One region of the Paraclostridium sp. genome, then DNA from elsewhere that is predicted to be linked to it. Evidence: riboswitches for the same ligand, from Rfam matches in the RefSeq annotation. Region 1 holds a riboswitch; the other holds the start of a gene.
The links. A riboswitch is a leader RNA that binds a small molecule or an ion and turns the genes downstream of it on or off. The one in region 1 is predicted to bind FMN.
Positions count from the first base shown of each region.

Region 1 (15,897 bases):
AGATGAACTTATGAGGCTGTTCGGAAGTGACAGAATTTCTGGAATGGTTGAGAAAATAGGTTTAGATGAAGATACACCAATAGAAGCTAAGATGTTAACTAAATCAATAGAGAATGCTCAAAAGAAAGTTGAAGGTAGAAACTTTGGTATAAGAAAGCACGTACTTCAATATGATGATGTTATGAATAAGCAAAGAGAAATAATATATGAGCAAAGAGGTCGTGTATTAGAAGGAGAAAACTTAAAAGAGCAAATTCAAACAATGATATCATCAATAATAGAAGGTGGATATGATATATATGTTACTGATAAGGGATTAGATTTACATGCTTATAAAGAATATTTATACCACACGTTTATGCCAAAAGGCAGTTTAGAAATTGATAATCTTGAAAATATGAAAAAAGAAGAAGCAATAAATGCTATATATGAGGTTGCTAATCAAATTTATAATGCAAAAGAAGAGGTTGTTTCAACTGAAAGAATGAGAGAGATAGAGAGAGTGATACTTCTTCAAGCTGTTGACTCTTATTGGATAGATCATATAGATGCAATGGATCAATTACGTCAAGGTATAGGTCTTAGAGCTATAGGACAACAAGATCCAGTTGTAGCATATAAATTAGAAGGATTCGATATGTTTGATAATATGACAAAAGCTATACAAGAAGATACTGTAAGATACTTATATAACTTTACAATCGAAGAGCCTATACAAAGAAAACAAGTAGTAGATGTAGATAAAATTTCTTCAAACGCTGATGCTGATCAAGGAAATAGAACTGTTAAAAAAGATGAAGAGATTGGTAGAAATGAAGAATGTCCTTGTGGAAGCGGTAAAAAATATAAAAAGTGTTGCGGAAGATAATTTGGAGGTTGCACATGCTTAATATACAAGAATATAGACATAAGATAGAAAACATGTTTAAAAATATAGAAGAATTGAGGGCTTCTCTTTGACATAGAAGGCCTAAGTGAAAAAATAATTAGAAATGAAAAAACAATGAGTGAGCAAGAGTTTTGGAATGATAATGAAAAAGCACAACAAGTTCTTCAAGAAAATAAAAATTTAAAAGATATTGTAGATGAGTTCAATCATCTACAATCATCTTTAGAAGATATAGAAGTTCTTTTAGAGTTAGCACAAGAAGAAAGTGATATGTCGTTAGAAAAAGAAGTTGATAATACTATAAACTCTCTTGAAAATGAGATAGATAAAGTTAAAATAAAAACTTTATTAAGCGGAGAATATGATAAGAATAACGCTATATTATCTATAAATGCAGGGACAGGCGGGTTAGATGCTCAAGATTGGGCTGAAATGTTGCTTAGAATGTATGATAGATGGGCTAATGCTAAAGGATTTAAGGTTAAGACTTTAGATTTATTGTCTGACACAGAGGCAGGTATAAAAAGTGCTACTATACAAATAGAAGGTTTAAATGCCTATGGATATCTAAAATGCGAAAAAGGTGTTCATAGAATGGTAAGAATATCACCGTTTGATCCATCGGGTAAAAGACATACGTCTTTTGCTTCGGTAGATGTTATACCAGAATTAGACGAAAGCATTAGTATAGATATAAATCCTTCGGATTTAAAAATAGATACTTACAGAGCATCTGGAGCTGGAGGTCAGCATATAAACACAACTGATTCGGCAGTAAGGATAACACATATACCAACAGGTGTAGTTGTTCAATGCCAAAATCAAAGATCTCAACACAGTAATAAAGATACTGCTATGAGAATGCTAATGGCAAAACTTATAGAACTTAAAGAATTAGAACAAAAAGAAACGATAGAAGATTTACAGGGTAAATATTCACAAATAACTTGGGGTAGTCAAATAAGATCTTATGTATTCCAACCATATAAATTAGTCAAAGATCATAGAACCAATGCTGAAATTGGAAATGTTGATAGTGTAATGGATGGAAATATAGATTTATTTATAAATGAATATTTAAAAATGAGCAAAGTAAATAATTCATAGAACTTAAGGCTTAAGAAGTTAATTCTTAAGCCTTCTTTTAAATGTTAAGAGCTTATAAACTGGAGAAAAGTGAATTTTAGGAGGAATTTAAATTGGATATAAATCAAATTTTAAAATCAGAGTTAAATTTAAGAGACTCGCAGATAGAAAATACTATAAAACTTATAGATGAAGGAAATACGATACCTTTTATAGCTAGATATAGAAAAGAAATGACTGGAGAAATGAGTGATGTAACTCTTAGAGCATTTTATGATAAATTAACATATTTAAGAAACTTACAAAGCAGAAAAGACGATGTAAGAAGAATTATAGAGGAACAGGGAAAATTAACTGATGAATTAGTTAAAAACATAGAACAAGCTAAAACTCTTCAAGAAGTTGAAGATATATATGCTCCATTCAAACAAAAGAAAAGAACTAGAGCAACTATAGCAAAAGAAAAAGGGTTAGAAGAACTTGCTATGGCTATGTTAAATGAAAAAATAGATTTAACTCTAGAGGCTAAAAAATATATAAATGAAGAAAAAGACGTTAATTCACAAGAAGATGCGTTAAAAGGTGCAAAAGATATAATAGCTGAAATAATATCAGAAGATGCTAAGCTGAGAAAGTATATAAGAGATTTAGCTTTAAGAGAAGGTATAATAAGCACTAAAAATACTAAAGATGAAAAGTCTGTTTATGATATGTATTATGAATATAGTGAAGCTGTAAAAACTATGGCTCCACATAGAATTCTTGCAATAAATAGAGGAGAGAAAGAAGAATTTTTAAAAGTTAAATTAGAGATAAATAATGAAAAAATAGTAAATCATATAGTTGCTACTTATATTAATAATAATAATAAATCTAATGAAGATGAAATAAAATTATCTATAGAAGATTCATATAAAAGATTGATTTTTCCTTCAATAGAAAGAGAAATAAGAAATCATTTGACAGATTTAGCACATGAAAGAGCTATAAGTGTATTTGGTCAAAATATAAAAAGTTTATTGCTTCAACCACCGGTAAAAGATAAAGTTGTAATGGGATTTGACCCTGCTTATAGAACTGGATGTAAGATAGCTGTAGTAGATAAGAATGGAAAACTTATAGATTACACAACTGTATACCCAACTAAGCCTCAAAATGATGCTGAAGGAGCAAAGAAAATTTTAAAACAGCTTATAGAAAAGCATAATATAGATATAATTTCTATAGGAAATGGAACTGCATCAAGAGAATCAGAACAATTTGTTTCTGAAATGATAAAAGAAATGAACAGAGAGGTTCAATATACAATAGTAAGTGAAGCAGGGGCATCGGTTTACTCTGCATCAGAACTTGCAAATGAAGAACATCCAGATATAAACGTATCTATAAGGGGTGCGATATCAATAGCAAGAAGATTACAAGATCCATTGGCTGAATTAGTTAAAATAGATCCTAAAAGTATAGGTGTTGGACAATATCAACACGATCTTAATAAAAAAAGGTTAGAAGAAGTACTAGGTGGTGTTGTTGAAGATGCAGTAAACTCTGTTGGAGTTGATTTAAATACAGCATCATATTCATTACTTGAACATATAGCTGGAATAAGCAAAACTATAGCTAAAAATATAATTGAATATAGAGAAGAAAATGGGGACTTTACATCTAGAGCTCAAATTAAAAAAGTAAAAAGATTAGGACCACAAGCATTTACTCAATGTGCAGGATTTATGAGAATAATAGATGCTAAAAATCCTTTAGATAATACATCTGTACATCCAGAAAGTTATGATGTATGTAAAAAGCTTTTAGATAAAATAGGATATTCATTAAATGATTTAAAAGATAGAAGTATAAATGATATAGATATTAAGATAGAAGATATAGGACTTAATACATTAAGTGAAGAATTAGAGGTAGGGGTAATGACTTTAAAAGACATTATATCTGAAATAAAAAAACCAGGAAGAGACCCTAGAGAAGAAGGTATGAAGCCTGTACTTAGAACTGATGTATTAAAAATTGAAGATATAAAAGAAGATATGATTTTAAAAGGAACGGTTAGAAATGTAGTAGACTTTGGAGCGTTTGTTGATATAGGAATAAAAAATGATGGGCTAGTTCATAAATCACAAATGAGTAATAAATTTGTAAAAGATCCTATGACTATCGTTACAGTAGGCGATGTAATAGATGTAAAAGTTATAGGGGTAGATTTAAAAACACAGAGAGTTTCTTTAACTATGAGAGATGTTAAAGAAATATAGGAGGAATAAATGCTGTTTATAAAAAATGGAATTATAAATACTGTTACTAATGGAGTAATTCAGGGTGATATACTTATAGAAAACGGGAAAATAATCGAAATAGGAACGGATATAGTAGCACCACTAGATGTAGAAGTTATAGATGCTAATAAAAATTTAGTATTCCCAGGATTTATAGATGCACACACGCATTTAGGTTTATGGGAAGATGGAATGGGATTTGAAGGAGCAGATGGAAATGAAGAAACAGATCCGATAACTCCTCATTTAAATCCAATAGATGGAATAAATCCAATGGATAGAAGTTTTGAAGAAGCTAGAAATGGAGGAATAACATCTGCATGTAGTACTCCTGGTAGTGCTAATGTTATGGGAGGACAATGTATAGCAATAAAAACTGTTGGTAGAAGAATAGATAAAATGGTCATAAAAAATCCTGTAGCATCAAAAATAGCATTTGGAGAAAATCCAAAAAGCTGTTATGGACAAGACGATAAAACTCCTCAAACTAGAATGGCAATAGCTGCTATGTTAAGAGAAACTTTGAAAGAAGCTGAAGAATATTTAGATGCAATACTTCTTTATGAAGAAGATGATGAAAATGAAAAGCCAGATTATGATATTAAAATGGAAAGTTTATTACCTGTATTAAGAAGAGATATCCCATTTAAAGTTCATGCGCATAGAGCTGATGATATGTTTACAGCAATAAGAATAGCAAAAGAATTTAATTTAAGATTAACACTGGACCATTGCACAGAAGGACATTTAATAGTTGAAGATTTAATGGAAGAAGGATATCCAGTTGTAGTTGGACCATCACTTTCAGAAAGATCTAAAATTGAACTTAGAAATTTAACTTTTGATACAGCTGGAATATTATCTAACGCTGGAATGGATGTAGCATTAACTACGGATCATCCAGTAGTTCCTCTTCATTATTTACCAATATGTGCAGGAATTGCAGTCAAACATGGGATGGACTCACAAAAAGCTATAGAAGCGATAACTATAAATTCAGCTAAAACATTAGGGATAGAAGATAGAGTTGGATCTATAGAAATAGGTAAAGATGCAGATATAGTTATATGGGATAACAATCCACTAGAAATTCAAAGTAATGTATTATACACTATAATTGATGGTAAAGTAGTTTATAGAAAATAATTGGAATTAAATTATTGACATATAAGCAGATACTTAATAATATATAAGTGTAAGGAAAATTAAATAGCACGTAAGATCTTCGGGGCAGGGTGAAATTCCCTACCGGCGGTATAGCCCGCGAGCTACATTTTGTAGCATGACTTGGTGAGATTCCAAGGCCGACAGTAAAGTCTGGATGAGAGAGGATTAGTAAAAGCGTATAAAACATATAAATACATGTATTTATTTTTAATATACTCAAAAACTAAGCTCGAAGAGATTCTTCGGGCTTTTATTTTTTCCTAATATAAATAACATTAGGAGGGTACTAAAATGCAACAAATAATGAAAAGAAGGAAGTCAATGTCAACTAATACGATGACGAAGATAGCAATATTATCAGCAATATCTTATATACTTATGTTTATATCTATCCCGATACCGGGAATATTTCCAGATTTTTTAAAATTGGATATATCAGATGTTCCGGCTATATTTGGAGGGATGACGCTAGGTCCAATTGCAGGTTTTACAATAGTACTTATAAAAAATTTATTTCAAGCTATGACAGCTTCAACAACTGCATGGATAGGAGAAATAGCAAATTTATTAATAGGTGGGTCTTATGTGGTTATAGTATCATTGGTATATAGACAAAGAAAAAGTTTAAAAGGATTATTATTAGGATTTACATTAGGAACTATGGCTATGATTGTAATAGGATGTTTAACTAATTACTATATGCTGTTACCTTTTTATGGAACAGTAATGCCAATGGAAGCTATAATAAATATGGGTAATATGATAAATCCAAAAGTAACTGATTTAGGAAGTTTTGTTATTTGGATGATAGCACCTTTTAATTTGGTAAAAGCTGTTGTGATTTCGTTAGTAACATTGCCTCTGTATAAAAAAATGGAAGTTATACTTAAAAAATAAATTAGTTTATAAATAAGAAATGAGTATGTTAGGGTAATAAAAATAACCCTAGTATACTCATTTTTTTAATAGATTATTTATTTTATAAAAAATTAATTACTATATACATAATAAACACAGTCTTTTTCGAAGTTAGACATAGATTCAAAATTATTATTTTTAAGTTTATCTATAAGTTCATCATAAGGATTTGTTATATAAATTTCAGCTTCCTTAGATTTATATTTCAATAAATAGTAGTTAGTAGCATCATTTATTCCTTCAAATGTATTATCTATACATATTATAGAAGGACATCCTTTCATTTTAACTATGCACTTATGCCCATTAACTATTACTAATGAATTACTTTCAACTAAATCATTGTAAATAGTCTCGCATAAATTTAAAAATGTAAATCCATAAGTTAATTTATTATTGCAAGTTTTAAAGTAATCTAGATTTTTAAAATCATTATAAGATATTTTCCAAGTTTCTATTTTAAAATCATTAATATTTAAGTTTGAATTTTTTACAAAATCATAGTCTTTAAATATAATAAGACAACTTTGTTCTAAATGAAAATTTTTAGCTTTCATCATTTTAATGCTAGCTTGAGTATCTATATGAGTACACATTGCAATATTAGTGATTTTTTTATTTTTTAAATCTTCTCTTGCTAAATTAAATAACATATCTGAAATAGCGTGTGCAAGCTGTTGACCTCTATAATCTATATGTACTCTAAGTCCTTCAAGCCACCCTTGTTTGTCTGGTAGGATTGTATATTTGCCAACTGCAACAACTTTATCATCTTTTATTAATCCTAGAAAACAACCTTCTTTTTCATCAACCCACTTATGAAATATTTTAGGTAAATAATCATGTCCATCCCAAATATCTTTAGAAATATCGACTATATCGTCATAATCCTCATGTGTAAGAATTTTATAATTCAAAAAATCGCCCCCTTTATAATAAATAATATTATCATAAATTACACAAATATATGATATAGAATAAAAACTTTGTAAATCTAAGCCTTTATAATAGTATGTGGTTATAATATAATAATATCTGTTACATTATAATTTAAATAAAGAAGTCTTATTTATGGAGATGATATAGATGGTTAAAATATATTTAGAAAATGAAGAACAAACAAGAGAAATTGGATATAAGCTAGGTAATTTGTTAACACCTAAGAGTGTAGTTTGTTTAATAGGAGACTTAGGAGCAGGAAAAACTACTATGACTCAAAGTCTGGCACAGGCTTTAGAAGTAGATGATTATATAACAAGTCCTACTTTTACAATAGTAAATGAGTATGAAGGAAAAATGCCTTTATATCATTTTGATGTGTATAGAATTGGAAGTAGTGATGAAATGTATGATATAGGTTTTGATGAGTATATAAATGGAGACGGAGTTTGTATAATTGAATGGGCAAACTTAATAGATGATATACTTCCAGATGAATACTTATATATAGAAATGAACTATAAAGAAACAGGAAGAGAAATGATATTAACTCCAAAGGGAGAAAAGTATGAAGAAATAGTTAAGGAGTTGGCTAAGTAATGAAAATATTAGGTATAGATACTTCTACACAAGCAGCAAGTGTATGTATTATCGAAGATGAGAAATTAATATGTGAGTACACTATAAATTCTAAGAGAACTCATTCACAAAAACTTATGTTAATGATTGAGTCTATGATAAAAGAAAGTGATTTAAGTATAAAAGACATTGATGCAATAGCTATATGTATAGGACCGGGTTCATTTACAGGACTTAGAATCGGAATGGCTACTGCAAAAGCTATATCACATGTAAGAAACTTACCAATAATAAGTGTAAATTCGCTAGAGTCATTAGCATTTAATATGAACCTTTGCGATAAAACGATATGTTCTATAATAGATGCGCAAAGAAATCAAGTATATACAGGTAAATACAAATTTGAAAATAATGAATTTAAAACTGTAGAAGATGTAAATGTAATAGCTGTTGATGAACTTATAGAGGAACTATCAAGTAAAGATGAAGAATTTATATTAGTTGGAGAAGCTACATCTTTATATATAGACAAGCTTTCTGAAGTAAAGAATATTTCTATAGCATCAGCATCTAACAATGTAAACAAGGCAAGTAGTTTATGCGTGTTAGGCATTATGAAATATGAAAAAAATATAGATATTCACAATTGTCATTCTATAAACCCAATGTATATAAGAAAGTCTCAAGCAGAGGTTCAGTATGAAGAAAAAATGAAGAGGTTAGAGAATGGAAAATAGTAACTTGATAGTAAGAGATATGACTTCAAATGATGTATCTGGAGTTTTTGAAGTAGAAAAAAACTGTTTTGAGCATTATTGGTCTAAAGGTGAATTTGAAAAAGAAATGAAAAATGATGTTGCTAGATATTTAGTAGCAGAAATAGATGGAAAAATAGTTGGATATGTAGGCATATGGTTTATAGCAGGAGAAGGTCATATAACTAATGTTGCAGTACATAGCGATTATAGAGGACAAAAGATAGGCGATAAACTTATAATGCATCTTGTAAAAAAATGCAAAGAAAATCATATCTTTGCGATGACACTAGAAGTAAGAGTTTCTAATATAGTAGCCCAGAATTTATACAAAAAATATGGATTTAAGCTAGCGGGTATAAGAAAAGAATATTACAGTGACAATAAAGAAGATGCAATGATAATGTGGAGCCAATTAAAAGAGGTGTAAGTATGAAAGATATAATAACATTAGCTATAGAATCAAGTTGTGATGAAACAGCTTGTGCAGTACTTAAAAATGGTAGAGAAATTTTAAGTAATATAATATCTACTCAAATAGAATTACATAAGAAATTTGGGGGAGTTGTTCCAGAAGTAGCATCTAGAAAGCATATAGAAAATATATCTATGGTTGTTCAAGAAGCTTTAGATGAAGCAAATGTAACTTTTGATGATATAGACAATATAGCAGTAACTTATGGACCAGGTCTAGTAGGAGCTGTTTTAGTTGGGTTATCATATGCTAAAACTTTAGCATATACCCTAGATATACCATTAGTAGGAGTTAACCATATAGAAGGTCATGTAAGTGCTAACTATATAGAAGATAAAAATTTAAAACCACCTTTTATAACTTTAATAGTTTCAGGTGGGCATACTCATTTAGTTGAAGTAAAAGATTATGGAGTATATGAGATATTAGGAAAAACTAAAGATGATGCATCAGGAGAAGCATTTGATAAAATAGCAAGAGCTATGGATTTAGGATACCCAGGTGGTCCAATAATAGATAAATTAGCTAAAAGCGGAAATAAAAAAGCTATAGATTTCCCTAGAGCTTGTATGGATGAAGGATATGATTTTAGTTTTAGTGGATTAAAATCAGCAGTCTTAAATTATTTAAATGCTAAAAAAATGAAAAATGAAAAAATAGTAGTCGAGGATGTAGCAGCATCTTTCCAAGAAGCAGTAGTAGAAGTACTATCGAAAAAAGCTGTAAAAGCGGCTAAAGAAAAAGGATATGATACTATTGCATTGGCGGGTGGGGTTGCTTCTAATTCTGCACTTAGAGAAAAACTAAGTGCAATGGCTAAAAAACAAAATATACAAGTTAAATACCCATCGCTTATATTATGTACAGACAATGCAGCAATGATTGGATGTGCTGGATATTATAGTTTTATTAACGGAAGAAGAGATGACATGAGCTTAAATGCTGTTCCGAATTTAAAAATAGGTCAATAACAAAGAAAGATTAGGAGATAAATTAAATATTTCCTAATCTTTTTTTTATAAAATTTTAAATTAAGATTTTGTAATTAATTGCAAAAATATAATTTATATGAAAGAAATAATATGAAAATTAGATATTTAAGTCTGAATTTTTGGATAAATACTTTATATAGTAAAGTATGAATTAAGATATAATTAAAAATATATGTTTTACATGTTCGAAAGTTATAACTAATGAGGTAATTACAATGGGGGAATTTATATTGAAGAAGCATGAAGATATTATAAACAGTTATAATATAAACTTATTTAAAGAGGGAAAAAGTTATAGGAGTTATGAATTTATGGGAGCTCATAAAGTAGAGTATGAAGGGGTAGAGGGAGTTACATTTACATTATGGGCACCTAATGCAAAAGCTGTTTATTTAGTTGGAGAGTTTAATGATTGGGATGATAAATTATATCCTATGATTAATATAGAAGATAGCGGAGTATGGAATATATTTATACCTAAAATGGATTATAAAGCAAAGTATAAATACAATGTGGTTGGTATCAGTGGGAAAAGTAAATTAAAATCAGATCCTTATGCATTTTTATCAGAAAAAAGACCAAACACAGCATCTGTTGTTTTTGATATAGATAATTATAAATGGAGCGATAAAAACTGGATAGAAAAAAGAGAAAAAAATACTTATAATGATAAGCCAATGAATATATATGAAGTCCACCTAGGTTCTTGGAAAAGGAAGTGGGATGGAGAATTTTTTTGTTATGATGAATTATATGAAATGATAGACTATGTACATGATATGGGATATACCCACATAGAAATAATGCCTATAACTGAACATCCATTAGATATGTCTTGGGGGTATCAAACTATAGGGTATTATAGTGCTACTAGCAGATATGGAACACCTAAAGATTTAATGGAATTTATTGATAAGTGTCATGAAAAAGAGATTGGAGTAATACTTGATTTTGCATATAGTCATTTCTGCAAAGATGACCATGGAGTATACAAATTTGATGGAACAAATCAATTTGAGTATGAAGATGAAACTAAAGCTGAAAATGTAGGATGGGGAACTGCACATTTTGATTTAGGAAAATTAGAAATACAAAGTTATTTAATATCTAATGCTATCTTTTGGTTAGAAAAATTTCATGCAGATGGAATAAGAATGGATGCTGTATCAAGTATGTTATATCTAGACTATGATATAGGGCATTGGAAACCTAATAAATATGGTGGTAGAGAGAATATTGAAGCTATAGAATTTTTGAAAATGTTTAATGAAATTGTACATAAAGAAGTTAAAAATCCAATTATAATAGCAGAAGAATCTACATCTTGGGCTATGGTAACAGGACCATCATATAAAGGGGGATTAGCATTTGATAATAAATGGAACATGGGGTGGATGAATGATACGTTAAGATACATGGAAATGGATCCTGTATATAGAAAGTATCATCATGAACTTATAACTTTTTCATTTATGTATGCTTTTTCAGAAAATTTTATATTGCCCCTATCCCATGATGAAGTTGTTCATGGGAAAAAATCTTTACTAAACAAAATGCCAGGAGATGAATGGCAACAATTTGCCAATTTAAGATTATTATATGCATATATGATGATGCATCCAGGAAAAAAATTATTATTTATGGGATGTGAATTTGCACAAGATTTAGAATGGAGATTTGAATATGGCTTAGATTGGAATGAGCTTAACAGCGAATCAAATAGAAAAATTAAAGATTATGTAAAAGATTTAAATCATATTTATAAAAATGAAAGAGCTATGTATGAAATAGATAATCACCATTCAGGTTTTGATTTTATAGACCCACATAATATAAATCAAAGCGTAATTGTTTTAATGAGGAAAGGAAAGAAAAAAGAAGATTTTATAATCGCTGTATTAAACTTTACACCTGTGGTTTACAACCAATATAGAATTGGGGTTCCGTATAAAGGTTTATATAAAGAAGTTTTTAATAGTGACAATACTAAATATTATGGTTCAGGTCAAACAATGGAAGGGATTAACTTATATTCACAAGATTTAAACTGGCATAATAAAGACTATTCAATAAATATAAAAGTTCCGCCGTTAGGCGCAGTATTTATAAAAGGCAAGGATATAATTATCTAAGTACATTTTAATTTTATTATTAAATTTAATAGGGGGATTAGTAGTAAATGATGAAAAAAGAAATGATAGCTATGATTTTAGCAGGGGGTCAAGGATCAAGATTAGGAGTATTTACTAAAAATATAGCAAAGCCAGCTGTTTCATTTGGAGGTAAATATAGAATAATAGATTTTGCTTTGAGTAATTGCTCAAATTCGGGGATAGACACAGTAGGAGTATTAACTCAATATAGACCATTATTGCTAAATGCACATATAGGGATAGGAAGCCACTGGGACTTAGATAGAAGAAATGGTGGATTATCTATATTACAGCCATATATGAATGAGAAAGAAGGAAATTGGTACAAAGGAACGGCAGATGCAATATATCAAAATATGAACTATATAGATAGTTACGATCCAGAATATGTACTTATATTATCAGGAGACCATATTTATAAAATGGATTATAGCCATATGTTAGAAGAACATAAATCTAACAATGCAGATGTTACAATTGCTGTAATGGAAGTTGATTGGGATGAGGCAAGTAGATTTGGGATCATGAATACAAAAAAAGATGGAACGGTGTATGAATTTGATGAAAAACCAGAAAAACCTAAGAGCAATTTAGCTTCTATGGGAATTTATATATTTAATTGGAAAACAATAAAGAGTTATTTTAAATCAAAACAAGCATATATAGATTTTGGTAAAAATTTAATTCCTAAAATGTTAGAAGATAAAGTAAGTATGTATGCGTATGAATTTGATGGATACTGGAGAGATGTAGGTACTATAGAAAGCTTATGGCAAGCTAATATGGATTTAATTAATCCTGATAATGGGTTTGATTTGAATGATTATAATTGGAGAATTTATACAGATACGATGGCTATGCCTCCTCAATATTTAGGCAAAGATGCTGATGTTAAAAAATCTATATTAGTAGATGGATGTAGGGTTTTTGGAAGTGTTGAAAATTCCGTATTATCACATGGAGTTACAGTAGGTGAAGGTAGTATTATAAAAGATTCTGTAATAATGTCTAATGCTAAAATAGGTAAAAATGTAATAATAGAAAAAGCTATGATAGGTGAAGGGGCAATTATAGAAGATGATTGCAATATATCTAGTGATGATGGAAGTATAAGCATTGTATCTGAATTTGAAGTAGTAGCTATGGAATTAGTATAGGGGGATTTAGATTATGAATAAGGAATGTATGGGGATAATCAATTTAAATAAAAAAGGTGATAACTTAAAAGAACTAAGTGATTCTAGAGTAGTTGCATCTATTCCAATTGGAGGAAGATATAGAATAATAGATTTTACATTATCTAATATGGTAAATGGGGGAATGAAAAATATTGGTATTTTTTCGGATCAAAAATACAGATCATTAACAGATCATTTAGGTAATGGAAGTCATTGGGATTTATCTGCTAAAAACGATGGATTATTTGTTTTTAGCCCAGAAAATACTAAAGAGCAAATGTATCGACAAATAAAAAAAGGTGATATTTACAATATCTTTTCTAATATCGATTATATAGAAAAGAGTAAGCAAGAATATGTTTTAATAGCTCCTAGCAATATGATTTGTAATATGGACTATAAAAAAGTTTTAAGCTATCACAAGGCTTCGAAAAATAGTATAACTATAATTTATAAGAGTGTAAACAATGCAAATGAAGATTTTTTGGGAACATCAATGTTAAATATAAAAGAAGGAAATCAAATTTCTGGGATGGGGATAAATTTAGGAAGAGAAAAACAAGCTAATATATCTATGGATATGTATATAATGAGAAAAAGATTATTAATAGATATGTTGTATGAGGCTGTATCTAATGGGGAGTATACTCATATAGAAGATTGTATAAACGAAAGTATTGGAAATTTACAAGTCGGTTCGTATGAGTATAATGGATATTTAAAATGTATAAATTCTACTAGTACTTATTTTCAAGCTAATAAAGATTTATTAGATGTAGATATAGCTAATGAATTGTTTTACGCAGATAGAAAGATATTTACTAAGGAAAAAAATGAGCCACCAACTTTATACACAGAAACATCAAATGTGAAAAATTCATTTGTTGCTACTGGATGTGTTATAGAAGGGGATGTAAAAGATAGTATCATTTTTAGAAAGGTACACATAAAAAAAGGTGCAGTAATTAAAAATTCTATAATTATGCAAAGTGGTAAAGTAGAAGAAAATGTTATATTAGATAATGTTATATTAGATAAAAATACAGTTATATCAGAAGGAAAAGAATTAAAGGGAGATATAAAATTACCATTAGTAGTAGAAAAAAATGTGAGTATATAGAGGGGGATAAGTTGTGAAAGTTCTTTTTGTTACAGCCGAATGTTGGCCTTTCGCAAAGACAGGTGGGTTAGGAGATGTATCATATGCGCTTCCTAAAGCTTTAAAAAGAGAGGGTGTAGATATAAGGGTTATAATGCCTAAATATGTTAATATACCTAAGTATTTAAAAGATGAAATGAAAAGGGTAGCAGTATTTAATGTAAATGTAGCATGGAGAAACCAATATTGTGGTTTACTAGAGTTAGAATTAGATGGAGTTAAGTTTTACTTTATAGATAATGAATTTTATTTTAAAAGAGATGGAGAATATGCATATTTATATGGATATGAAGATGATGTAGAAAGATTTACATTTTTTAGTAATGCAGTACTTGAATCTTTAAAAAGAATAGATTTTTATCCAGATATAATGAATTTAAATGATTGGCATACAGGGATGATACCTCTATTTTTAAAAGAACATTATGGTGATGATGGAAGATATTCAAATATAAAGACTATGTATACTATACATAATCTGCAGTATCAAGGTGTATTTTCTAATAAAAATATAGAAGATACATTATCTATACCAAGGTGGTATTTAGATGATGGGCATATAGAGTATTATGGTGGAGTCAATTTTATGAAAGCAGGCATAGTATATTCAGATAAGGTAAGCACAGTAAGTCCAACTTATGCAAATGAGATACAAACTAAATACTATGGAGAAAGTTTAGATGGATTAATAAAAGCGAATTCACATAAATTAAAAGGAATTGTAAATGGAATAGATTATGAAATTAATAATCCGGCTACTGATAAAAATATAGTTCGTAATTATGATGTAAACTCTATAGAAGATAAGATTGAAAATAAGTTAGAATTGCAAAGGATACTAGGGTTAGAAGTAAACCCAGATATTCCAATGATTGGAATGGTTTCTAGATTAGCATCTCAAAAAGGATTGGATTTACTTTCATATATGATGCCAGAGATAATAGATGAAGATTTACAATTAGTTGTTTTAGGTACGGGAGAAGATCAATACCATTCTATGTTGAATTATTATTCTGGTAAATACCCAAATAAAGTTGCATCAACATTAACTTTTGATGCATCATTGGCTCAACAAATATATGCAGCATCAGATATGTTTTTAATGCCATCTTTATTTGAACCATGTGGAATAGGTCAATTGATAGCTATGAGATATGGAGCTATACCTATAGTTAGAGAAACTGGAGGACTTAAAGACACTATAATATCTTATAATCAATATACTGGAGAAGGTAATGGATTTAGCTTTGCAAATTATAATGCACATGAAATGTTCTATTGTGTAAAATCTGCGATAGATATTTATAAAAATAAAAAAGATG
Region 1 is NZ_JBOFKN010000033.1:67,512-83,408, reverse strand. Features, by position in the region: gene secA (preprotein translocase subunit SecA) at 1-868, shown strand, start outside; one part of gene prfB (peptide chain release factor 2) at 883-945, shown strand; one part of gene prfB (peptide chain release factor 2) at 947-1,996, shown strand; gene ACRCYC_RS02635 (Tex family protein) at 2,089-4,239, shown strand; gene ACRCYC_RS02630 (amidohydrolase) at 4,249-5,406, shown strand; FMN riboswitch at 5,478-5,597, shown strand; gene ACRCYC_RS02625 (ECF transporter S component) at 5,719-6,324, shown strand; gene ACRCYC_RS02620 (GNAT family N-acetyltransferase) at 6,417-7,262, opposite strand; gene tsaE (tRNA (adenosine(37)-N6)-threonylcarbamoyltransferase complex ATPase subunit type 1 TsaE) at 7,432-7,884, shown strand; gene tsaB (tRNA (adenosine(37)-N6)-threonylcarbamoyltransferase complex dimerization subunit type 1 TsaB) at 7,884-8,600, shown strand; gene rimI (ribosomal protein S18-alanine N-acetyltransferase) at 8,590-9,048, shown strand; gene tsaD (tRNA (adenosine(37)-N6)-threonylcarbamoyltransferase complex transferase subunit TsaD) at 9,051-10,064, shown strand; gene glgB (1,4-alpha-glucan branching protein GlgB) at 10,316-12,217, shown strand; gene ACRCYC_RS02590 (glucose-1-phosphate adenylyltransferase) at 12,268-13,395, shown strand; gene glgD (glucose-1-phosphate adenylyltransferase subunit GlgD) at 13,409-14,536, shown strand; gene glgA (glycogen synthase GlgA) at 14,550-15,897, shown strand, end outside.

Region 2 (15,897 bases), on a different contig from region 1:
TCCACAAATATTCAGATTTTGTAGAGCTATTTTCATATACATCTCCATATGTTTCAATATATTTTTTATCTATCATTTGATTTGGAAATATTTTTCTTAATTGCTCAAAATAGTAATCCCTTTGATTATTTCTTAATGTAACTCCCAATCCATAACTGAAAACAAATTTAGCCCCACATTCATATGTTTTTTTTATAATATTTTTTATATTTTCTTCAGTATCATTAATAAAAGGTAGTATTGGCATTAACAACACCCCTGAATATATATTATTATCTGATAATTTTTTTAAAGCTTTAAATCGATCAGTTGTTGTTGATACATTTCTTTCAATTTTTTTGCATAGTTCATCATCAAATGTAGTTATTGTAATTTTAACCATCGTAGGTGAATGAATCTGTATTTTTTTTAATATATCTATATCTCTAACTATTAGGTCGCTTTTAGTGATTATAGATATACCAAATTTGTGCTCATCTATTAATTTTAAAGCTTTTCTTGTTAACATATATGTTTTTTCAAAGGGGTTATATGGATCACTCATAGCTCCTGTTCCTACTACCCCCTTTTTTCTTTTGGCTTTCAAATCATTTTTTATTATTTGAGTTGAATTTGCCTTAGCTCTAACTCTATCAAAATCTATAATTTGATAGCAATTACTTCTAGAATCACAATATATACAACCATGACAACAACCTTTATAGATATTCATAGTATAGTTTATTCCAAACCATTGTGGACTTTCTTTATAATTAGATACAATTGTTTTGGTTGGTATAAATTCCATAAATTCATCAATCCTTTTAATTATCTATTTATTATATTTTCCATAAACTATTTTAAAATATAATATTTTTTCACTCAGATTACTTTGTAATATTTTATTAATCGATTAATTTATATCTTTACTTTAATAACTGTATTTTTAGCATATTTTAAAAATTTATTAAAATCATTACCTGTTATATTAAATGTTTCCGTATTTATAGCCGGATGAAAATTAAGATTTTGACTGTCTAATAAATCATTATCTATTAATAATATTACCTTACTATTTATATCATTTATAACACTAAAAGGATTTACACTACCAGGCGTTACCTTCATCAATTCGTATAATCTCTCTGGTGAGTCAAAAGAAAGTCTACTACTTCCAATTTGAGCTTTTACATCCTTTAAATCTACAGCTTTATCATGTTTTGCTACTAATAAGTAGTTCATACTTTTATTTGAGTTTTTTAAAAATAAATTTTTACAGTGATGTCCTGGCATATCTTTAGTTACTTCATAAAACTCCTCTGCTGTAAATACCTCTTCATGTTTTAGTACTTGACATTTTATATTTAGTTCATCTAATTTTGCATATATTGCTCTTTTCATTATTTTCCCCCTGTTGAATTTATATAAGTATATTATTACATATTTTTTATTTTGATTAAAGTTATAAAAAACTCATATCAAATCGATATGAGTTTTTTATATTTATATATAAATTTCATTAATAACTTTATTATCTAGAATACCACCTGCCTCTAAAATTAGATGCTCATCACATTAACATACTTTACAATGCTCTTTACTTAATTTTTATGTAGTTAATAATACTAAAATTGTTTTAATAAATTTGCCATTTCAATAGCTGTTACCGCAGAATCATAACCTTTATTTCCAGCTTTAGTTCCAGCCCTTTCAATAGCTTGTTCAATTGTGTCTGTTGTTAATATTCCAAATATCACTGGCTTTTCACTATATAGTGAAACTGAAGCAATTCCCTTTGAAGCTTCTGCACATACATAATCAAAATGTGGTGTTGCCCCTTTGATGACTGCACCTAGACATATTACTGCATCATACTTTTCGTTTTTAGCCATTTTTTTTGCTATTAAGGGAATTTCAAATGCTCCTGGTACCCATGCTACATCTATGTTATCTTCATCTACCCCATGTCTTTTTAATCCATCAATAGCTCCACCTAATAATTTTGAAACTATAAATTCATTAAATCTTCCTACGACGATACCTACCTTAATACTTTCTGCTACTAAATTGCCTTCTATCATTCTCATTTTCAATTCCTCCGTTAATATATATTAATTTTAATAATTAAGCATATGCTGCAATTTTTCTTGTTTAGTTTTTAAATAAAATTCATTTTTTTCATTATGATTCATTTGAATCGGTACTCTTTCTACTACGTCAATATCATAACCCTTTAGCCCATTAAGTTTTCTAGGGTTATTTGTCATAAGTCTCAACTTTCTAACGCCTAAATTTTTTAGTATTTGTGCTCCAATTCCGTAATCTCTCATATCTGCTGGAAATCCTAACATAAGGTTTGCCTCCACTGTATCATAACCTTTATCTTGAAGCTCATATGCTTTCAATTTATTTATAAGACCAATACCTCTACCTTCCTGTCTCATATATAAAAGAATACCTCTACCTTCTTCTGCTATTTTTTTCATTGCAGCATCATATTGTTCTCCACAATCGCATCTTAACGACCCTAAAGCATCCCCAGTTAAACATTCTGAATGAACTCTTGTAAGAACTGAGTCATTTTCATTTATTTCACCTTTAACTAAAGCTACATGATGCTCTTTATTTAATTTATTTATAAAACCATACATCTTAAAATCCCCATATTTTGTTGGCATATTAACTTCTACAACTCTTTCAACTAAGTTCTCACGTACTCTTCTATAAGCTACCAAATCAGCTATAGTTATTATCTTAAGATTATGTTCTTTTGCAAACTCTATTAACTCAGGTGTTCTAGCCATAGTTCCATCTGTGCTCATAATTTCACAAATAACACCTGCTGGTTCTAATCCAGAAAGTCTAGACAAATCTACTGCTGCTTCTGTATGTCCAACCCTTTTTAACACTCCACCAGACTTAGCTATAAGTGGAAAAACATGTCCTGGTCTTCTAAAATCTAGTGGTTCACTATTTTCTAATACTTTTTGTATTGTTAAAGCTCTTTCATAAGTAGAAATCCCAGTAGTAGTATCAATATAATCAATAGAAACTGTAAAAGCTGTTTCATGGTTATCCGTATTATTTTCTACCATAGGATGTAAACTTAATTTTTTTGCTTTTTCTTCCTCTATAGGCATACATATAAGCCCTCTTCCATATGTGGCCATAAAGTTAATAGCTTCAGGCGTTACCATCTCAGCAGCCATTAACAAATCTCCTTCATTCTCTCTATCCTCATCATCAACAACTATTACTATTTTTCCTTTTTTTATATCTTCTAAAGCTTCTTCAATAGTATTAAATTTCAACATTTTATCTTCTCCTTATCTTTAAATGAATCTAATTTTCTAGAATCTATAAAAAACCATTAATTTTTAAAAAATCTTCACTTAGTGAACTTTTATTATTATTTTTATCTATATTCAACCTTAATAATTTTTCTACATATTTACCTATTAAGTCACATTCAAGATTTACTGTCTGTCCTATCTTTTTATTAAGTAATGTTGTTTCACTTGCTGTATGAGGTATTATAGAAACTTTAAAACAGCTATTGTCTATATAAGCCACTGTTAAACTTATACCATCTATAGTTATTGAACCTTTATGTACTATGTATTTTAAAATATCAATTGAAGCTTTTACTGTAATCCATACAGCATTATCTTCTTTTATGAACGATACAATAGTCCCTGTACCATCTATATGCCCACTAACTATATGTCCTCCTAGTCTTTTATCTAAACTTAAGGCTCTTTCTAAGTTAACGTAACTACCAATATTAAGACTTCCAAGATTACTTCTTCTTAAGGTTTCTGTCATAATATCAGCTTCAAAACTATCTCCATTCAAATCCGTTACAGTAAGACATACTCCATTTGTTGCAATACTATCTCCTATATGAGTTTTATTTAAAACCTTATTTGCTTTTATTGATAACTTTGAAGATTTACCACCTTTTTTAATTTCTTTAATAACTCCTATTTCCTCAACTATTCCAGTAAACATCTAGATTTCCTCATCTCCTATATATCCTTGAAGTAAAATATCTTCGTCAACTATTGATACATTCAAATCTTTAACTTTAAAAGCATCTTTAAGTTGTTCTATTCCATTTCCCCCTACTGGAGTTTTTGACTTTACTCCACCAATAATTTTTGGTGCTACATATATTAAAATCTTGTCAACAATTTCAGCTTCTATGGCTGAGTAATTTAAAGTTGCTCCTCCTTCTAAAAGAATACTATCAACTTTTAATTCACCTAACCTAATCATTAATTCTTTTAAATTCACTTTTCCATCTTTTGATTTAGTTTTTATAATAACTACTCCTAGTTTTTCTAAGTAATCTACTTTTTCTTTTTCTACTTTTTGTGTAGTACCAATTATTGTTTTTATATCATTTGTATTTTCTAATACCTTTGAATTTTTAGGAATTCTAAGTTCACTATCTACGATTATTCTTATTGGATTTCTACCTTCTAACATTCTACATGTTAGCTGAGGATTATCCATTATCACTATATCTACTCCAACCATAATAGCAGATAAGTCATTTCTTAATTTATGCACTTGGCTTCTTGATTTTTTTCCAGTAATCCACTTTGATTCTCCAAAAGCTGTAGCTATCTTTCCATCTAATGACATTGCAGATTTTAATACTACAAATGGCTTTTTCTTTTCAATGTATTTAATAAATACTTCATTTGCTTTTCTGCATTCTTCTTCCAACACACCCACCATTACATCAATTCCTGCGTCTCGTAGTTTCTTTATCCCTTTCCCTGATACTAGGGGATTAGGGTCTAGCACACCAATAACAACTCTAGCAATTTTATTCTCTATTATCTTATCAACACAAGGTGGTGTTTTACCATAATGAGAACATGGCTCTAAAGTTATATACATAGTTGCTCCAAATACGTTTTCCTCTGCATTTTTAAAAGCATTTACTTCTGCATGAGCTTCTCCATATTTTTCATGATAGCCTTTAGCTATAATCCTTTTATTTTTCACAATTATTGCTCCAACTATCGGATTTGGATTTACCATTCCCTTTCCCTTAATCGCTAGACTTAATGCAATGTCCATATAGTATTTATCCATACTTTCACCTCCTTATTTTTGATTTTAAATAAACTCCGGGCAATTATAAAATAAAGCCCTGAGAATAAATACTCAGGGCTTTCTATACATTTTATACATAAAATATAATTCTAATTTATTTTCTATAGAATTAAAAAAGCCCTGAAATATTAAATATTTCAGAGCATAAATAACACTACTATAGTACAATACTTTAGAGTAATCTTACGTTTATATTATCTTCTTTCATCCAGACTTTACTGTCGGCTTCGGAGTTTAACCGAATCATGCCATATAGGCTCGCGGGCTTTACCGCCGGTAGGGAATTGCACCCTGCCCTGAAGATCTATTCAATTTTAATTAAATAGTACTCTATATAATTTTATATGTCAACAATATATTTATATATATAATAAAAATAGATTATTATTTCATCATTTATTTATTAATCATTTTCATTTAACCATTTAGTTAAAACTTCTATATATTTTTCATTTTCCTCAACAAATGGCATGTGTCTTGAATATTCAAATAGTTCCCATTTGCTATTAAAAATTCTATCATACATAGTTTTTGCAATGTATGGTGAACATAAATCTATTGCTCCACTAGTTATTAAACACGGTTCCTTTATTTCATGTAATCTGTCTGTAAATTCATATCCAGCAAGGGTACCTGTAGGAGAAAATTCATTATGTCCCCACCCTACAACATATGCTTCAGAACCTGATTTTTTAGGTCTTCTTAAACATTCTGGAGATTCTTCAGTTAACTCTCCTGCACAATACATTTCCATAAATTTTTCTAAGGCATTATTATATTCTTTACTAGAATAATCTCCAGTGTTTACTGCATCAAGTAACGCCTTTTGATCTTGTTTATCCATATATGATATTCTTCTTTTTTGCTCTTTTTCCCAAAGCTTTGCTGAAGAAAGAGTAGATGAAAGAATATATGATTTAATCCCCTTTGGTTTATGTTCAATAGCATACCAAATAGCCTGCATACCTCCCCAAGATTGACCTAATAGATGAATTTCTTCAAGCCCTAGGTGCTTTCTTAGTTCAATAAGCTCTTTTATCCAAGTATCAGCATTAAATAACTCAGGATGACCTTTTACAAATGAATTACCACAACCAATTTGGTCATACATTATTACTTGTCTACCACTTTCTGCTATCTTATCTAATACCTCAAAATAGTTATGCGTAGAACCTGGTCCTCCGTGAAGCAGTACTAATGGCTTCTTTCCTTCTGTTGCTTCTCCTACTATACGATAATAGGTTTTAAAACCTTCAAAAGGCATGTATCCTTCAGTTATTTTCATGTTTATCCCTCCAATTTGTCTTTAGAAACGTTATCCTCTTATTAGCAAGACTATTTTAAAATTCTAAACCATATTCAATTTGTACTTGATTTTTTATACTTCCTTTTATAAATAGTATATCATAAAAAGAAATAATCTCCACCCCAACTATTTTTATATAATGATACCCCTATATCGCGAAATACGACATAGGGGTATCATCCTGATCTTTTAAATATAGATTTATATATTAATCTTCTACAAGTTTGTTTAGTTTATTATCGCATCCCCATAATACTACTCCACATACAATTACAACTACCGCTACTCCACCGTATGCAGATGCAAATGGCATTGTTGATAAAAATTCATATAAATATCCATATACTTTACTAGCAACAAATACTGCAAGTGGCCATATACCAAGCATTAATCCTAAAAGTTTACCTGGTGAGAACTTACTTATAAATGAATTTCCAAGTGGTGAGAATACCATTTCACCTAATGTCATTAATACACCTATCATTACTATCCATAATAAACTTGCTTGACCATCACCTCTTAATATTTCAGCTAACGCCATTACTCCAAATGCTGATCCAAGTAACATCATACCTAATGCAGTTTTTCTAAACATACTTAAATCTCCTTTAGCAGATTTTGCACGTTTACTCCAAACTACAGCTAATATAGGTCCAAGAGCTATACAAGAAAATGCATTTAATGAGTCAAACCAAGCTGAAGGTACTGTAAAGTTTCCTATTACCCAGTTTGCATGATTTGCAGTAGCTACTTCTGGTCCCCAGTGATATACTATTGGCATACTCATTAAGTAATATGCTATCCAAAATACTATAGAGAATACTGTAATGAAAACTATTGCCCCAACTCTTGATTTTTCTTTCTTAGTTAAAGGTGCTTCCCCAGATCTTTCTCCTTTTTTACCTGAGTTTTGTGTAGAATCTCCAGCTTTAAATGGTTGTTTACCAATATCACCAAAGAACATTTTTCCTCCGATTATAAACCAAGCTGCATCTAAAAATAAAAGTAATCCACATATTAAGAATGTACCACCAAATCCAATTGGAGAGAATGCTATAAATGATACGAAAGTTGTTCCTATAAGTGAACCTATATTAACAAATGAGTATTGTATCGAGAATGCTGAGTCAAGATCTTCTTTATTATTGAAGAATCTTCCATTTATCCCCGATAAATTCCCTTTAAACAATCCTGTACCTATTGATACAAGTAAAATCATCGCCCATACTAATCCGATTGATGTTTGTTCTGATGCTTGCCATCCACACATATATCCAAGTCCCATAATTATTGATCCTAAAGGAACACATACTCTTGGACTCACCCATCTATCTGCAATAAATCCTCCAAGTATAGGAGTTAAGTAAGTAAATGCAACTAAGTTTGCACTCATTTTTGCTCCATCACCATCTGTTAATCCAAGTCCACCTGATGCTACTTCTGCAACTATAAATATTAACATTAGCCATCTTGCTGAATAAAATGCCATACGTTCAAATGTGTAAGTTAATGAACAAACATAAAATCCTAAAGGATATTTCTTTTTATTTTTTACTGCATTTTCCATAATCGTCACCCCAATATTTAATTTTTTACATTTCGATTATATCTCTTTATTTCCAGTCAATGACCAGTTGTGATAGTTTTACAGTGTTGTCAATTATAAATATGAAATTATTCCAATTTTGCTAAAATACTGTTTTCTGATGTTTTAAATTATGCAATTTATTTGTATGTGATTGATTGTGATTATATCTGAGATGTTGAATTTTTTACAAATTCCTAGATGCCATTATAGGATTAAATCCCAATAACTTATTTCGAAAATTCTACTTTGATTTTATCAATAGTCTTATTTGATTTATGAATATATGAATTGTGTCTATTCTTATTATTTTGAAAGTATACTAAACCCCCTACCTCCTTATATTTTGTTCCTTACAAGAATTTTAGCGGAAAACATTTTTCAAGTCAATGTAAATATGTTCATTAATTTATTAAAAATCGATTTTTAATAGTACTATTTAAGGAATTAAATCGATTTTTTTATTATTTAAGATATTAAAACTTCACTAAATTTGTATAAGTTATATTGTTTATAATTTAGTATATATTATTACTTTAGATTTTACATCTATACCCCATATCGTGAACTATTGTATTCTCTTATTTATTAGTTATATTTAATTGATATACTAAAAATCTTGATTCTATCTAGTAAAAACAATTTAATTAAAGGAGATTTGTCTGTTGGCGCAGAATTTTAATTTATATTGTAGTATTTTAAACATAAAAGGAGATTCAATAATGAAATATGTTGAGTATGGAAAGACTGGTAAAAAAGTTTCATCAGTTGGATTTGGCGGTTTAAGATTTAATTTAGATAAAAGTAATGAAGAAAATGCAAAATTAGTAATGTATGCTTATGAAAAAGGTATAAATTATTTTGATACAGCACCGGGCTATTGCAATGGACGAAGTGAGGAAATTTTAGGTATAGCTTTTAGACATCTCATTAAAGATGGGAAAAATGATTTTTATGTATCTACAAAAGGTAGACCAACTGTATGTGATACAGTAGAAAAAACAGTATCTTCTGTAAAAAAATCTATTGAAACACTAGGTGTAGATAAAATAGATTTCTACCATGTATGGTGCATTCGAAAAATGGATCACTATGATATAGCAATGAAACCAGGTGGGCAATACGAAGGTTTATTAAAATGCAAGGAAGAAGGTCTAATTGATCATATAGTATTTTCATCTCACCAACCAGGTGATGAAGTTATAAAAGTATTAGATGATAATAAGTTTGAAGGAGTTACAATGGGTATAAACTTATTAAATTTTCCTTATAGATGGAACGGTGTAGAACATGCTTATAATAACAACTATGGAGTTGTAGCAATGAATCCATTAAATGGAGGTTCAATACCAAATCATAAAAATTCACTATCTTTTTTAGCAAAGGAAAATGAAAATGCTGTCGATGCCGCACTAAGATTTAATATAGGCAGTCCTCAAATAACAATATCATTAATAGGCTTTGGAAGTTTTTCTGATATAGACCATGCATGCTATATAGCAGATGAAAATAATATTTATAGCAATGAGGATATCGAAAATATAAAAAACAAATTAGGCGAACATATGAATTCTACTTGTAACGGGTGTGGATATTGTAGAGTATGTCCTCAAAACATAAATACTCCAGCATACATGCTTTTATATAATGAAAAACAAATGTTTAAAAAGAGTGATGAACAGATGATAGATGAAATCTATGGTCTTGAGTGTTGGAACTATACTATGAATAGCGAAGGTAGAGCTTGTGATTGTATAAAATGTGGTAAGTGTGAATATGAATGCACACAACATCTTCCTATAATTGATAGATTAAAAGAAATTGCTATGTGGGAGAAAATTGGAGTTAATAATATAAATGTATAAATAAAATATATAACCAAAATGAAGTACTTACTTAAAATAAATTTAATTATTTTAGTAGGAACTTCATTTTGGTGTATTGAAATTTAAAATCAACTATTTAAACTAAATAATAGGATTTAAAATCTCAAAATTATTAACATCAACTAACCCCTTATCAGTAATCTTCCACTTAGGACTAGTCGATAAAGCAAGAAAAGACAAATGCATAAACGGAGAGTGAATCTTACCTCCAAGCTCACAACTTACAGTATTTTCAAGGGAATCTATTCTTTCACTAACCTCACTGCCGCTAAGCTCATCTGTAATAAGTCCACCAACATTTAGACTTAGTTCATCAACAACTTTTCCCTTATTGACAACAGCAATGCCACCACCCATATCAATAACCCTATTAACAGCTACTACCATATCATAAATACTAGTTCCAACAACAGTAATATTGTGAGTATCATGAGCAATACTCTCTGCAAAAGCACCTCTCTTTAATCCAAATCCTCTAACAAAAGCCTTTCCAATATTACCAGTTCTACCATATCTTTCAACACAAGCAATATATAAAATATCCTCATTAATATCAGCTTCAACCATATTATTTCTTGTATTAAGTTTAACCTCCAAACACTCCGTCAAATTTTGATTGGGAATAGCCTCAATACACCTAGCAACAACTTCTCTTTTATCACTAAAGATTGCTAAATCTTTCTCACATATCTTTTCTAATCTAACAGAATTTTTCACGCTATCAGGATAAGTATACTTAGGTAACTCTATCAAAAGTTCTTTATCTGAAGCAACAAGCTTTCCTTCTATAAATACAGCTTCAACATCCATATCTTCTAAATCATTAATAACCGCTATATCAGCAATCTTAGAAGGAGCCAAAACTCCCCTATCCTCTAAATTAAAATAAGTCGCAGGATTTATAGTAGCCATTTGTATAGCTTCAATAGGGTTTACCCCTTCTTTTATAGTTCTTCTTATTATCTCGTTCATATGACCTAATTCTTCTAAATCCTTAGCCACCATATCATCAGTCGCCAATATACATCTTCTTGAATCCAAGCTTTCTTCAGTCACCGCTTTTATACACTCACCCATATTTTTTTGAGTAGATCCTTCTCTCATAAATACATAAACCCCTTGTCTTAATTTCTCTACACACTCAGCTTTTGTAGTAGTTTCATGGCAAGAACACTTCCCACCTGTACATACTATATGAGCTGCAAGTTCATTTGAAAATAAATCTGGGGCATTTCCATCTACAATCTTTCCTATACTTTTAGCGTAAGTAGTAGATGTCAACAAATCTGTTATTATTTCTGGAGTATTATTATATACATGTTTTGCATTGCTAAAACCTTGAAGTTCTCCTATCCCAATTATATTTTTATAATTAAGTAACTCTTCCATATCCTTAGAATTCACATCTACTCCAGCAGTTTCCAAGCTAGGACAATCTGGAGTTAGTGCTGGAACTACAAATTTTACATAGTTTGGGACATGACTTGCTTCATCTGCCATAGCTTTCATTCCAACACTACCTAGTGCATTTCCTATTTCGTGAGGATCCGCGATTAATGTTGTTGTTCCTGATGGTATTGAAAGTCTTGAAAATTCTGTTACCGTCAACATGCTACTTTCAAAGTGCATGTGAGAATCTATAAATCCAGGAGATAAGTACTTCCCACGAACATCTACAACTATAGTATTTTCACCTATTAATTTTTCACAATCTCCAACCATTAATATGTGCTTTCCTTTTATAGCAATATCTCCCGTATATATTTCCCTAGTCAATACATTTATTATATTTCCACCATACAAAACTAAATCTGCATGATGTTTATCACTCATCAGAGTATCTATTAACTCCTTGTACTCCATTGCTTGTTTTATATATTTCAAATTTAGTCCTCCCACACATCTATATTATCAACTATACCAACTATAGCAGCGTTTATTGAAGAATTACATTTTTTAGCTGCATTTCTAGCTGCGGTTCCTTCTGTATATATTACTATTTCCCCTATTCCTGCACCTACTGTATCTACTGCTATAATTGGTTTTCCTTCTGCATTTTTTCTAAAATCTAGAGGTTGTGTTATCATCAACTTACTTCCAACTAGTGTTTCATCTTTTTTAGTAGCAACTACAGTTCCTACAACTTTACCTATTTGCATTTTTATCCCCCTTTTTAATCATTAGTTAAATATTATTTCTATTTTATATTGTTTTATATAATCTTTGGCCATCGGAGTTATTATAGAATTTTTTGGTATGTTTATAGTAGTTGTATTTCTAGATTTGATATCATTTAAAGTTATTATTTTTCTTTTTTCTTCTATATTTTTATTATCTTCATCAGTACTATTAAAGTTTAAAAGTTTCATTATAGCTTCTATATTTGGATGATTTATAGGTATCATTATAAATGGATTAGTATTATCTTCAATATTATTAAATATTTTATCCTTTGTAGTTTTCATACTAATCTTATTTAATATATTTTCAGTAAACTCTTTTTTATCTTTCATTTAATTAATCTCTACTTAATATTACTCTTTCAACTTCTGAATGTGGTCTTGGTATTACATGAACTGAGTGAAGCTCTCCTACATTTCTAGCTGCTTCTGCTCCAGCATCTACAGCAGCTTTTACAGCCCCTACATCTCCACTTACCATAACAGTTACTAATCCAAATCCTATTTTTTCATATCCCATTAAAGTTACATTTGCAGATTTAACCATAGCATCTGCAGCTTCTACGGCTCCTACTAAACCTTTAGTTTCTATCATTCCTAGCGCTTGCCCCATAATATATACCTCCTTATTAATTATCCTTATTATTTTCTAATTCTTCTTTTTTAAGTTGTTTTACTTTTAAATTTTTCTTAAATTCATTTATTAAAACATCTATTTCCTCATGGGGTCTTGCTATCGTTTTAGAGGATACAATTTTACCAACTCGATTTCCTGCTTCTACCCCTGCATCTATCGCTGCATTTACTGCTGCGACTTCTCCTGCTAATTGTATATTCACACTTACAGATTTGCCTACACCTATTACCTTGTCATATCCAATTAGCTCCACATCAGCTGCTTTACAAGCTGCATCAAGTGCTGCAAGTGCTGTTGTAAGTCCTATAGCTTCTATCATCCCTAGGGCTTTTCTCATAATGATCCCCCTTATTTAGATAAGTCTTTTAAACTAATCATTTTTTTATTACCTTTATCATTAAGCTTAATTTTCATATCTTTTTTACAGCTTTTATCATTTAAACTACTTAAAGCTTTCAGTTCTATATTGTTATTTTTATTAACTTTTTGACTTATAGTTTCATTTTTTTCTATTTTAGAGTTTCCATTATTATTTTTCAAATCATTTAAATTAACTTTATTTTTATTTTTCACCAATATATTTTTAAGTATAGCTTCTTCTGATTTTCCTATATTTATAGAAGTATTTTTAACTTCGTTTTTATTATTTGTATTTTTTTTATTAAGAGCTAAATCTGATATATTCTTCATCACGCTCATAGTTAAGAAATCTGCCATTTAAATTTCCTCCTAAAGTATTTTGCTTACTTCATCATGAGGTCTTGCTATTACATTTGTAGATATTATCTCAGCTATCTTACTTGCTGAATCTTTCCCATTTTCAACGGCTGCATTAACTGCTGCAACATCACCTCTAACAATCGCTGCAACTATTCCAGATCCAACAAAATCAATATCTACAAGTTCAACGTCAGCAGATTTAAGCATCGTATCTGCAGCTTGAATCGCTCCAATTAAACTTTTCACTTCTACTATTCCAAGTGCTTTCAAGTTTTTTCCCCCTTTTAACCTTTAAGAAGCTAGAAATAATCATTTATATTAATATCTTCATAACCAGGAACTACTGCTCTATCAAATAATTCATTATTTAAAGGCTTTGTAGCATCTATCCCCATCTTATCGCTCAAACCCTTATTAACATGAGATGCCTCTAGTGGACTACCTAATGCATTTTTTATTATAATCACATCTTCACTCGCTTGAACTCTTGAAGATATTGCAAACTCTACATCGCTATAATCATATATATCAACATCACTATCAACTATAATTACATGTTTTAAATCCTTGCTGCTCCCAAGAGCTGCTAATATTGCACTTTTGCCGTCCCCTTCATTTTTCTTATTTATTTTCACGATAGCGTGAAGTCTACATCCACCACCTACAGTTACATTTACATCAACTATATCCACTATATTTTTTAGTGATGTATATATCTCAACTTCTCTAATGAGACCATTCGCTAAATGTTCTTCTCTTGAAGGAAATGCATGTTGAAATATTGGATTATCTCTATGAGTTATAACATTAATATCTATAGTTGGATGACTAACAATATCTCCATAATATCCCATCAACTCTCCAAACGGGCCTTCTATAACTTTCTTATTAGGATTTAGCTTACCTTCTATAACAATTTCTGCATATGCTGGAACTAATATATCTATACTTTCACATTTTACAACTTTTAAAGGTTCTCCTTTTAAAGCACTATATACCTTATACTTATCAAGCCCATACCTAGAAGAACTTATTTGGGATGCAATTAAAAGCTCTGCATCATATCCTAAAACTACAGCACAATCTATACTTTTATTATTTGCTTCACAATCTTTTATAAGTTTATTAAGATGTGGAGATGCTCCCGACACCAAAGCACTAATATTATCCTTTGAATTTACTTGAAACCTTCTAACAGCCATATGTATATCACCAGTATTTGGATCTTTTATTATAAGCATGCCAGAAGTTATAAAATTTGACGAATCTTTTTCATGTGAAATAGGTATTGGAAACATCTTATTTATGTCAATATTTCTACTTGCTATATTTTCTTTAACTGGACCACTACTAACTTCTATATAATCTATAGGATTTGTTATAGCATCCATAAACTTATATATTCTATTATCACTATTTAAATCCATCAAATCATAAAAAATTTCCCTCTTACCATAAACTCCTCCAGCCAAACTAATTTTATGATTTTTAACATTATTAAAAAGTATAGGGACTTCATTTTTAAAATATTTTAAAACTCCTCCAACCTCAAATATCGGATCCACACATTTCTCACAAACTTTTAAATACCCAAGCTTATCTAGCTTGTCCATGGTATATCTAAACATTTGATTTTCCAACCTACTCACCCCATCTCTTTAGCATATCATGTTCTATCCCAACTTGATCTAAGCATCTACCAACAATAGAAGTAACAATATCACTTATATCCTGAGGATGATTATAAAAACCAGGAGATAACGGCATAATAGTAACCCCTAAATTAGAAAGTTTTAACATATTGTCAAGATGAATAGAACTAAGAGGAGTTTCCCTAGTAAGGAGCACCAACCTTCTTCTATCCTTAATACAAACATCAGCAGCACGAGTTAACAAACTATCGCTAAACCCATGACAAACAGCCGATAAAGTCTTCATAGAACAAGGAACAACAACCATACCATCAACCTTAAAAGAACCACTAGCAACAGGTGCAGCCAAATCATAATTTTCATAATAAAAATCAGCCATATTCTTAAGTTCTTCTAAACTAACACCACACTCATGACTAACCACATACTCGCCCATATTACTAACCACCAAATGACTCTCAACCCCAAGTTCCCTCAGAGCCTTTAAAAAACCAAGAGCATAAATAGCGCCACTACCACCGGAAATACCAACAATAATTTTCATAAGCTTTCATTCCAATCTATATCTTTTTTCTCTTCTATTTTCTCTTTTTTTCTCCAATAAAGGTACATAGTTTTTAAATAGTTTGGTAAGCTTCATAAGGCGAGGGGGTGAATGTGGGAGGTGCAGCGACATTTAAAAGCACGCCCCACCGCTTGTATGGAGCAAACCGCCCACATTCACCCCGAGCCCCGAAGCTCACCAAACAAAAAACTACTCTACCTTATTCTCAGTGTCTCCTCCGCCAGCCCAAGGATCTAGGCCTTTTTCCCAAGCATCTA
Region 2 is NZ_JBOFKN010000193.1:11,874-27,770, reverse strand. Features, by position in the region: gene ACRCYC_RS15205 (SPL family radical SAM protein) at 1-787, opposite strand, end outside; gene ACRCYC_RS15200 (prolyl-tRNA synthetase associated domain-containing protein) at 898-1,380, opposite strand; gene ribH (6,7-dimethyl-8-ribityllumazine synthase) at 1,605-2,066, opposite strand; gene ACRCYC_RS15190 (bifunctional 3,4-dihydroxy-2-butanone-4-phosphate synthase/GTP cyclohydrolase II) at 2,097-3,293, opposite strand; gene ribE (riboflavin synthase) at 3,337-3,990, opposite strand; gene ribD (bifunctional diaminohydroxyphosphoribosylaminopyrimidine deaminase/5-amino-6-(5-phosphoribosylamino)uracil reductase RibD) at 3,991-5,088, opposite strand; FMN riboswitch at 5,302-5,417, opposite strand; gene pepI (proline iminopeptidase) at 5,513-6,394, opposite strand; gene ACRCYC_RS15170 (peptide MFS transporter) at 6,624-7,982, opposite strand; gene ACRCYC_RS15165 (aldo/keto reductase) at 8,723-9,865, shown strand; gene ade (adenine deaminase) at 9,968-11,770, opposite strand; gene ACRCYC_RS15155 (EutN/CcmL family microcompartment protein) at 11,773-12,045, opposite strand; gene ACRCYC_RS15150 (hypothetical protein) at 12,067-12,399, opposite strand; gene ACRCYC_RS15145 (BMC domain-containing protein) at 12,404-12,682, opposite strand; gene ACRCYC_RS15140 (BMC domain-containing protein) at 12,696-13,040, opposite strand; gene ACRCYC_RS15135 (hypothetical protein) at 13,052-13,420, opposite strand; gene ACRCYC_RS15130 (BMC domain-containing protein) at 13,433-13,693, opposite strand; gene ACRCYC_RS15125 (UbiD family decarboxylase) at 13,723-15,063, opposite strand; gene ACRCYC_RS15120 (UbiX family flavin prenyltransferase) at 15,065-15,619, opposite strand; gene ACRCYC_RS15115 (cysteine hydrolase family protein) at 15,830-15,897, opposite strand, start outside.
Region 2: another riboswitch for FMN. It lies ahead of ribD (bifunctional diaminohydroxyphosphoribosylaminopyrimidine deaminase/5-amino-6-(5-phosphoribosylamino)uracil reductase RibD); the one in region 1 lies ahead of ACRCYC_RS02625 (ECF transporter S component).